3 regions of the Paenibacillus sp. 7523-1 genome follow, and region 3 is predicted to be linked to each of the others. Evidence: predicted binding sites of a transcription regulator. Region 3 holds the regulator's gene; each other region holds the start of a gene.
What was found. The regulator Rex, encoded in region 3, represses fermentation and respiration genes when NADH is low (regulators of the CRP and FNR family bind a similar motif). The targets are predictions, from matches to a motif close to TTGTGAAATATTTCACAA.
Positions count from the first base shown of each region.

Region 1: the regulator Rex is predicted to act here: its motif matches at 1,102-1,119, upstream of CHH60_RS16365 (cytochrome ubiquinol oxidase subunit I).
Region 2: the regulator Rex is predicted to act here: its motif matches at 1,237-1,254, upstream of pflB (formate C-acetyltransferase).

Region 1 covers NZ_NPBR01000013.1:286,911-289,187, forward strand. Annotated here, with positions in the region: gene CHH60_RS16365 (cytochrome ubiquinol oxidase subunit I) at 1-976, opposite strand, end outside; gene CHH60_RS16370 (hypothetical protein) at 1,366-2,277, shown strand, end outside.
Region 2 covers NZ_NPBR01000009.1:107,484-109,760, forward strand. Annotated here, with positions in the region: gene pflB (formate C-acetyltransferase) at 1-1,152, opposite strand, end outside; gene adhE (bifunctional acetaldehyde-CoA/alcohol dehydrogenase) at 1,705-2,277, opposite strand, start outside.
Region 3 covers NZ_NPBR01000028.1:106,756-109,032, forward strand. Annotated here, with positions in the region: gene CHH60_RS26305 (amidohydrolase) at 1-563, opposite strand, end outside; gene CHH60_RS26310 (redox-sensing transcriptional repressor Rex) at 550-1,203, opposite strand; gene dinG (ATP-dependent DNA helicase DinG) at 1,392-2,277, opposite strand, start outside.

The DNA of each region.
Region 1 (2,277 bases), on a different contig from region 3:
TCCGTACTGGCGGGATGTAGTTCCCTGGCCCATATGTCTGCTGATACTCGGCATTGAGTTCCTTCATGCCTTGAACACTGCCAGAGAATTTGCTGTAGGATAGATAACTGAGCAATCCAGGAATCTTGATCTCACCGGAGTTCTCCTGTTTGTCCGGATCTATTGATGCGATGACCGTCCACGGCGCAGGATCCTCCGTTGTTGTCCAAGTTCCTTCACTGGCTGCCATCTTCATCGGCTGCGTCTCCACCAGATATTGCGCTTGGAAGTGCCCGGAGAACGCCACACCGAATGAGGAAACAAGACCAATGATGATGGCAATATTGAACGATTTGCGAAAAATCTCCACATCCTGCTTTTTCATCAATTTGTACGCACTGATGCCGGTTACCACGAAGGCCCCTGTCATTAATGCGCCAAAGATCGTATGCGGGAATTCAACCAACAGCTGACCATTGGTAAGCAGGGCGAGGAAATCATTCATCTCGGCACGGCCGTTGTTGATTTCGAAACCGACCGGATGCTGCATGAATGAATTGGCTGCTAGAATCCACAATGCGGACAGGAATGTGCCGACAAATACGAGCCAGATACAGGCCAGATGTACTTTTTTGGACAACCGGTCCCACCCGAAAATCCAGAGCCCGATAAATGTAGACTCCATAAAAAACGCCAGTAAGGCTTCAACCGCCAGTGGCGCCCCGAACACATCCCCGACAAAGCGTGAATACTCGGACCAGTTCATGCCGAACTGGAACTCTTGCAGAATACCTGTCACGACCCCGACGGCAAAGTTAATCAGGAACAGCTTGCCCCAGAACTTGGCCATCGTTTTGTAGATCTCCTTGCCCTTGACTACGTACAACGTCTCCATAATGGCAACCAGCAGTACAAGACCGATGGACAGCGGTACAAAAAAGAAATGGAAGATCGTTGTGAGTGCATATTGGATACGCGATAGCATAATCGGATCCATACCGTTACCCCTTCTTTCTGTTTACATCGCAGTGATTTGCATTTGGCATGGAAGCTGCACCTTCGCTGTCTGTCTGTCCGCCAAATACGTGATGAACGTATTGTGCCAGATTGCCTATTTTGTACATGTGACAATTATCACAATCTACATCAGAATTGCGAAAAAAATGTGACGATGGTCACACATTGGATAAAATTCAGCCTAATATGCGGCTTATCTGCTTCGTCTATTCAGGGAAGTTGCTCATGTTTGGCACAACATGCCCATATGCTAGAGTCAGACATATCATGCGAAGTGCCTTAAGGGCTGTACATATGATGTGGAGAGATGGAACACCTCCGGAAGCGGGGGCGGAACGTTAGAATGCAGTCAAAGTGAGGTGATGACCTATGGATAAGCCTGAATCGATACCGGAGATCAACGGGAAAACAGCGTCAAATGAGGATGGCAGCAAATGTCCTCCCAATCGGTACATTCTTTTTCCCCGCAAAGGGGGATGGTCCACTTTTCCTTATCCGGACATTGCTGCCCTGCTCTCGGCCGAGGGAGAGGTCTTATATGTAAGCAGTCAGGAACGTTCTGAAGAGATGCCCCCGGCCATTTCAGTAATCACCCTGCCAGAAGCAGAGATTCTGCTGCAGCAGAACCGCACCGCTGCCGTCATTGCACACCCTTACTGGCTTACAGCAGTTCAATCGATGCATCCGAAGATCAGCATTGTGCTGCTTCCCGAGCCGTCAGGCGATGAAGCAAGCTCTCCGCTGTGGGAGGGTTGCATATCCAGACTGGTTGGTACTGCCGATCTGATCGGCACGTCTTCGGAAACACGGTACATGAAGCTGGCCTTTCAGGGCGTCCGCGCGGTCTGGCTGGGCGGTGAAGACAAGTCTCCGGCTGGCTCCATACACAAGGATGATCTCGAAATTCCGCTAAGAGATTATGAGCTGCTTTTTCTTCATGCCCTCAGACAAACCGTTACCGAAGCACCGGACACCATCACTCCGCTCCAGTGCAGCATGCGTGCAGACTATTACCGCCAGCTCCGTTCCAAAACGGGGCCGCATGAGACGATCTCCTTTTTGCTGGCAGCCTACGAATATTTGCTGGACGACTCCCGTGCAGCAGCGTCCCTGAAGGAGGCCTTTACACATGCGATCATGAACGGACGAAGTGATTGTGTGCAATCACACTATCGGTTTCTATCAGCCATTCATGCCAAAGCAGGAGAAGTTGAATCTGCGCTGCAAGTCTACGGAATCAGTGCAGGCAGCGAACAGGAACGGCATCACTATGAACAGCTG
Region 2 (2,277 bases), on a different contig from region 3:
CTCTTTGAATGCCTCCGGAAGTTTCGTAGACCAGAGTACGGTCAGGTTTGGTTCTGGTGCAGGTCCCAGATTGTGCAGCGTGTGCAGGAAACGGAAGCTGTTTTTCGTTACGCGTGTTTCTCCGTTGACGGACATCCCGCCGATGGATTCGGTTACCCATGTCGGGTCACCGCTGAAGAGCTCGTTGTAGTCCGGCGTACGCAGGAATTTGACGATCCGTAATTTCATGACAAAATGGTCAACCAGTTCCTGAGCCTGTTCTTCGGTCAGGAGGCCTTCCTGCAGATCACGTTCAATGTAGATATCCAGGAATGAAGATACACGTCCAAGGGACATCGCAGCACCGTTTTGCTCTTTAATCGCAGCCAGGTAACCGAAGTACAGCCATTGGAACGCTTCTTTCGCTGTGGTAGCCGGCAGGGAAATATCGAAGCCATGCATTTCGCCCAACTGCTTCAATTCCTGCAGAGCCCGGATTTGTTCGGATAACTCTTCACGCAGACGGATGACATCTTCGTCAATGACATCCACTTCAAGAGCGTTCAGCTCTCCTTTTTTGGCGCGGATCAGGAAGTCCACACCGTACAGAGCAACCCGGCGGTAGTCGCCAATGATCCGGCCGCGGCCGTAAGCATCAGGCAGACCCGTAATGATGCCGGCTTTGCGCGCTGCGCGCATCTCGGATGTATATGCATCGAATACACCCTGATTATGTGTTTTGCGAATATTAGTAAATATATCAATGACTTCTTGAGGCATTTCGAAGCCGTAAGCCTGACATGCATCAATCATCATGCGAATTCCGCCTGTTGGCTGAATGGAACGTTTGAATGGAGCATCCGTTTGCACACCGACGATCTGTTCCTTGGATTGATCCAGATACCCTGGTTGGTGAGACACGATCGTTCCCGGAGTGTTTACGTCCACATCCAGTACACCGCCGTTATCCCGCTCTTTTTTGGTCAGATCGGATACGATGTCCCACAGGTCTTTGGTGTTCTGTGTCGCTCCTGCGAGAAATGCTTCATCCCCGTAATACGGAGACAGGTTGTGTGCCAGAAAATCATTCACATCCACGGATTTGGTCCATGTGCCTTTCGTAAAGTTTCTCCAGCCTGTTTGTTGTTTTACGTCTTTTTCGATCACCGACATAGTAATCCCTCCACAAATTTGGATTTCCGGACACATGACAGGGTGCAAGCAAAATCGTCTCATCTGTGCCCAGAGCCGCGATTAATGTGAACTTTTTCACATATCAGCCGGAACACGTTCTCTCTACATGGGAACCGGAACCGCGGGATGGATGTTTTTCTTACATTTTCAGTATACGTCTTGCGGGTTTCACCATCTGTGATTTTTATCACAAAGTTAGTGAACTTCCTCACTCCACCACTGCAGGATCAGGGTGAACCCCATAATTATTCACACTTAGCCACTGCGCAGCCAGAACAACTTCCGATCGCTGTTATCACTGGATTTTTTTCATTTCTTATTCTAATTGGGAAAATCCATTGATAAAGACGAGCGCTTCGCTTCTTCAGTTTTTTCTGTCCTCTCCGTTATTGTGTGAATACCAAACCGTTCAACGGATTCCCAACGGATTCCGTCATCGACAAAAAGACGGCAATCGGGGCTCCCCTCCCGGGGAACCCTGAACCTATTGCCTTAACCTTAAACTCGTTGCTTGCTACTTTACGATACTGTTTATTCAAACCGTCCGTAGAAGGCATTGCGGTAAACGTCTGCCAGTTCGGTCACCAGCGGCAGTTTCGGATTAGCGGTTGTACATTGGTCTTCGAAAGCACGATCGGCCAGGTAATCTACATGAGCTTCAAAGTCCTTGGCATCAAATCCGATTTCCTGGAACGATTCCTCAATACCGAGTGTTTTGTTCAGTTTGCGGATTGCATTGATGAGGCTGTTCACCCCTTCTTCTGTAGTACGTGCAGGCAATCCCAGAATTCGGGCAATTTCCGCATACCGCTCATCTGCCACAAAGTGCGAATATTTCGGGAATGATGCAAATTTGGTCGGTTTTTTCGCGTTATAACGAATGACGTGCGGCATCAGGATTGCATTGGTACGTCCATGTGCAGTGTGATACTGTCCGCCCCATTTATGCGCCAAGCTGTGGTTAATCCCCAGGAACGCGTTAGCAAAAGCCATACCGGCAATTGTCGAAGCATTATGCATTTTCTCCCGTGCCAGTTTATCCCCTTGCAGTGCCGATTGCTCCAGGTATTGGAATACCAGCTGGATGGCTTTGATCGCCAGACC
Region 3 (2,277 bases):
TGCGGTGAGATGATCGTCGTAATTCGACCACCAGCCTGTCCGTTCCACTCGCGTGCAAACGCAGCCGATTCCTGCAGTTTGCGCATTTGCTCTTCTTCAGAACAGAGACCAATGACACCACGTGCCAATGCGGCACGAATACCGGATTGTTCAACCACTTTTGCCACCTGATCCATATGATCATACATATCCAGGAATGCCGTTGTTCCGCCTTTCAGCATTTCTAATACAGAAAGGGAGGTACCCCAATACACGTCCTCAGACGTCATTTTAGCCTCCATAGGCCACATTTTCTCCTGAAGCCATACTTGCAGGGCCAGATCGTCCCCGTGACCTCTCAGAAGCGACATGGCTGCGTGACCATGCGTATTGATCAGACCCGGCAAAAAGACCAGTCCTTTGCCATCAACCTTCGGCAGGTTCTCATCTCCATCTTGCAGTGTCTCACCAATATGCACAATCTTGTCGTCTTCAACGACCATATATCCTTGAACTACAGTCCATTCCGTACCACTATTTACAGCAAATTTGCCGTTATGAATTACCCATCTATTTGTCGTCATCTTCCTCGTCGTCCTTTCCGTTCTCCAGATAATAAGCCAGGCTAAGCAGATCCGTTGTAAAATCAGCATGATGAATACGGACGTGCGGTGGTGTTTTCAAGATGGTTGGTGCAAAGTTCAGAATCGCTTCAATGCCGGATTCCACGAGCTGATCGGCTACGTTCTGAGCTTCGGTATCCGGAACGGTAATGATGCCAATACGAATATTATCTTTTTTGACCGAATCCGTTAGTTCATTCATGGGCTGTACCTTCAAGCTGTTAATCTGACTGCCGATCTTAGGGCCGTATGCATCGAAAACAGCAACAATTTTCATGTTGTCTTTCAGATAGGCATTGTAATTGGATAATGCATGTCCCAAGTTACCCGCCCCGACCAGAGCAACATTGATTTGCTGATCAATTTTCAAGATATGACGGATTTTTTCGATTAGATACGATACGTCATATCCAATGCCTTTGCGACCGAAGTCCCCAAAGTATGCAAGGTCTTTGCGAATCTGGGCAGGATTAAGATCCAGTCGTAGTCCCAGTTCCTGTGATGACACCGTGCCTACCTCACGTTGATGCAGTTCACTCAAATAACGTAAGTAAACAGGCAATCTGCGTACCACAGCTTCCGAAATTTTATCTGATTTCATTACATTGCTCCCCCTTACCAAGGCCACGATAGATAAATAAAAATGTAGCATCCCGCATAACCGTTTTCGTCTCCGAATGAAATTATGCAAGATGCCTTATGAAATATAAAGTTAAAAGTGCTTCAAGAATGAATCACACTCTAATAAAGTTTACAGCGAGAAGCCCTTATTACGCAACGACGTCATACTTAATTCGCCGTAGTTTCATCCTGTGCTGGTGTTTCCAACCACTCGCTAATCCGTGGAACCATCTGTTCAGTCAGCATATGTTCCATTTTGGGACCGGGTAATGAATATAGGAAATACTTTCCGTAATAAGACTCAATCACCCGCGTATCGTAAACGATGACAATGCCCCGATCCTTGGCTGTACGAACAAGTCTGCCGAATCCCTGCTTGAAACGGATGACAGCCTGTGGAACAGACAGCTTCATAAACGGATTCTTTTTCTGCTCCTGCAGCAGTTCACTCTTCGCCTCGACAAGCGGATGGTTCGGCGGCTGGAAGGGCAATCTCACAATGGCCAGACAGGTTAGCGCCTCGCCAGGGATATCCACCCCTTCCCAGAAACTGCTGGTGCCCAGCAGAACGGTTGCTTTTGCATCCTGGAACCTGCGGGTTAACTTGGAACGACTGCCACTATCAACGCCTTGACCCAGCAGCGAAATATCGTTACCCGACAGTGCTTCTTTTAATGGGTCATAGACCTGGCGCAGCATTCGGTATGAAGTAAAGAGCACCATCATACGGCCCCTTGTCGCAATAGCCGTTTCGGCCAGAGATCTTACGAGCATGTCGACAAAGTGAGCATCCCCCACGCTGCCTTTTACACTTGGGAAATCACGAGGGATGACCAGCAAAGCTTGGTCCCTATACCGGAATGGCGACGGCAGCATGGACGTCAGCAAACGGTTATTATCGGCTGCCTCCTGCAAGCCAAGCTGTTCAATCATGAACTGGAATGACTTATCGACCGAGAGCGTAGCGGAAGTTAGGACAACGCTTTTCTTTTTATCGAAGAACATGTCCTTCAACTGCGCACTGACATCGACAGGAACGGCATAGAGCTGCAGT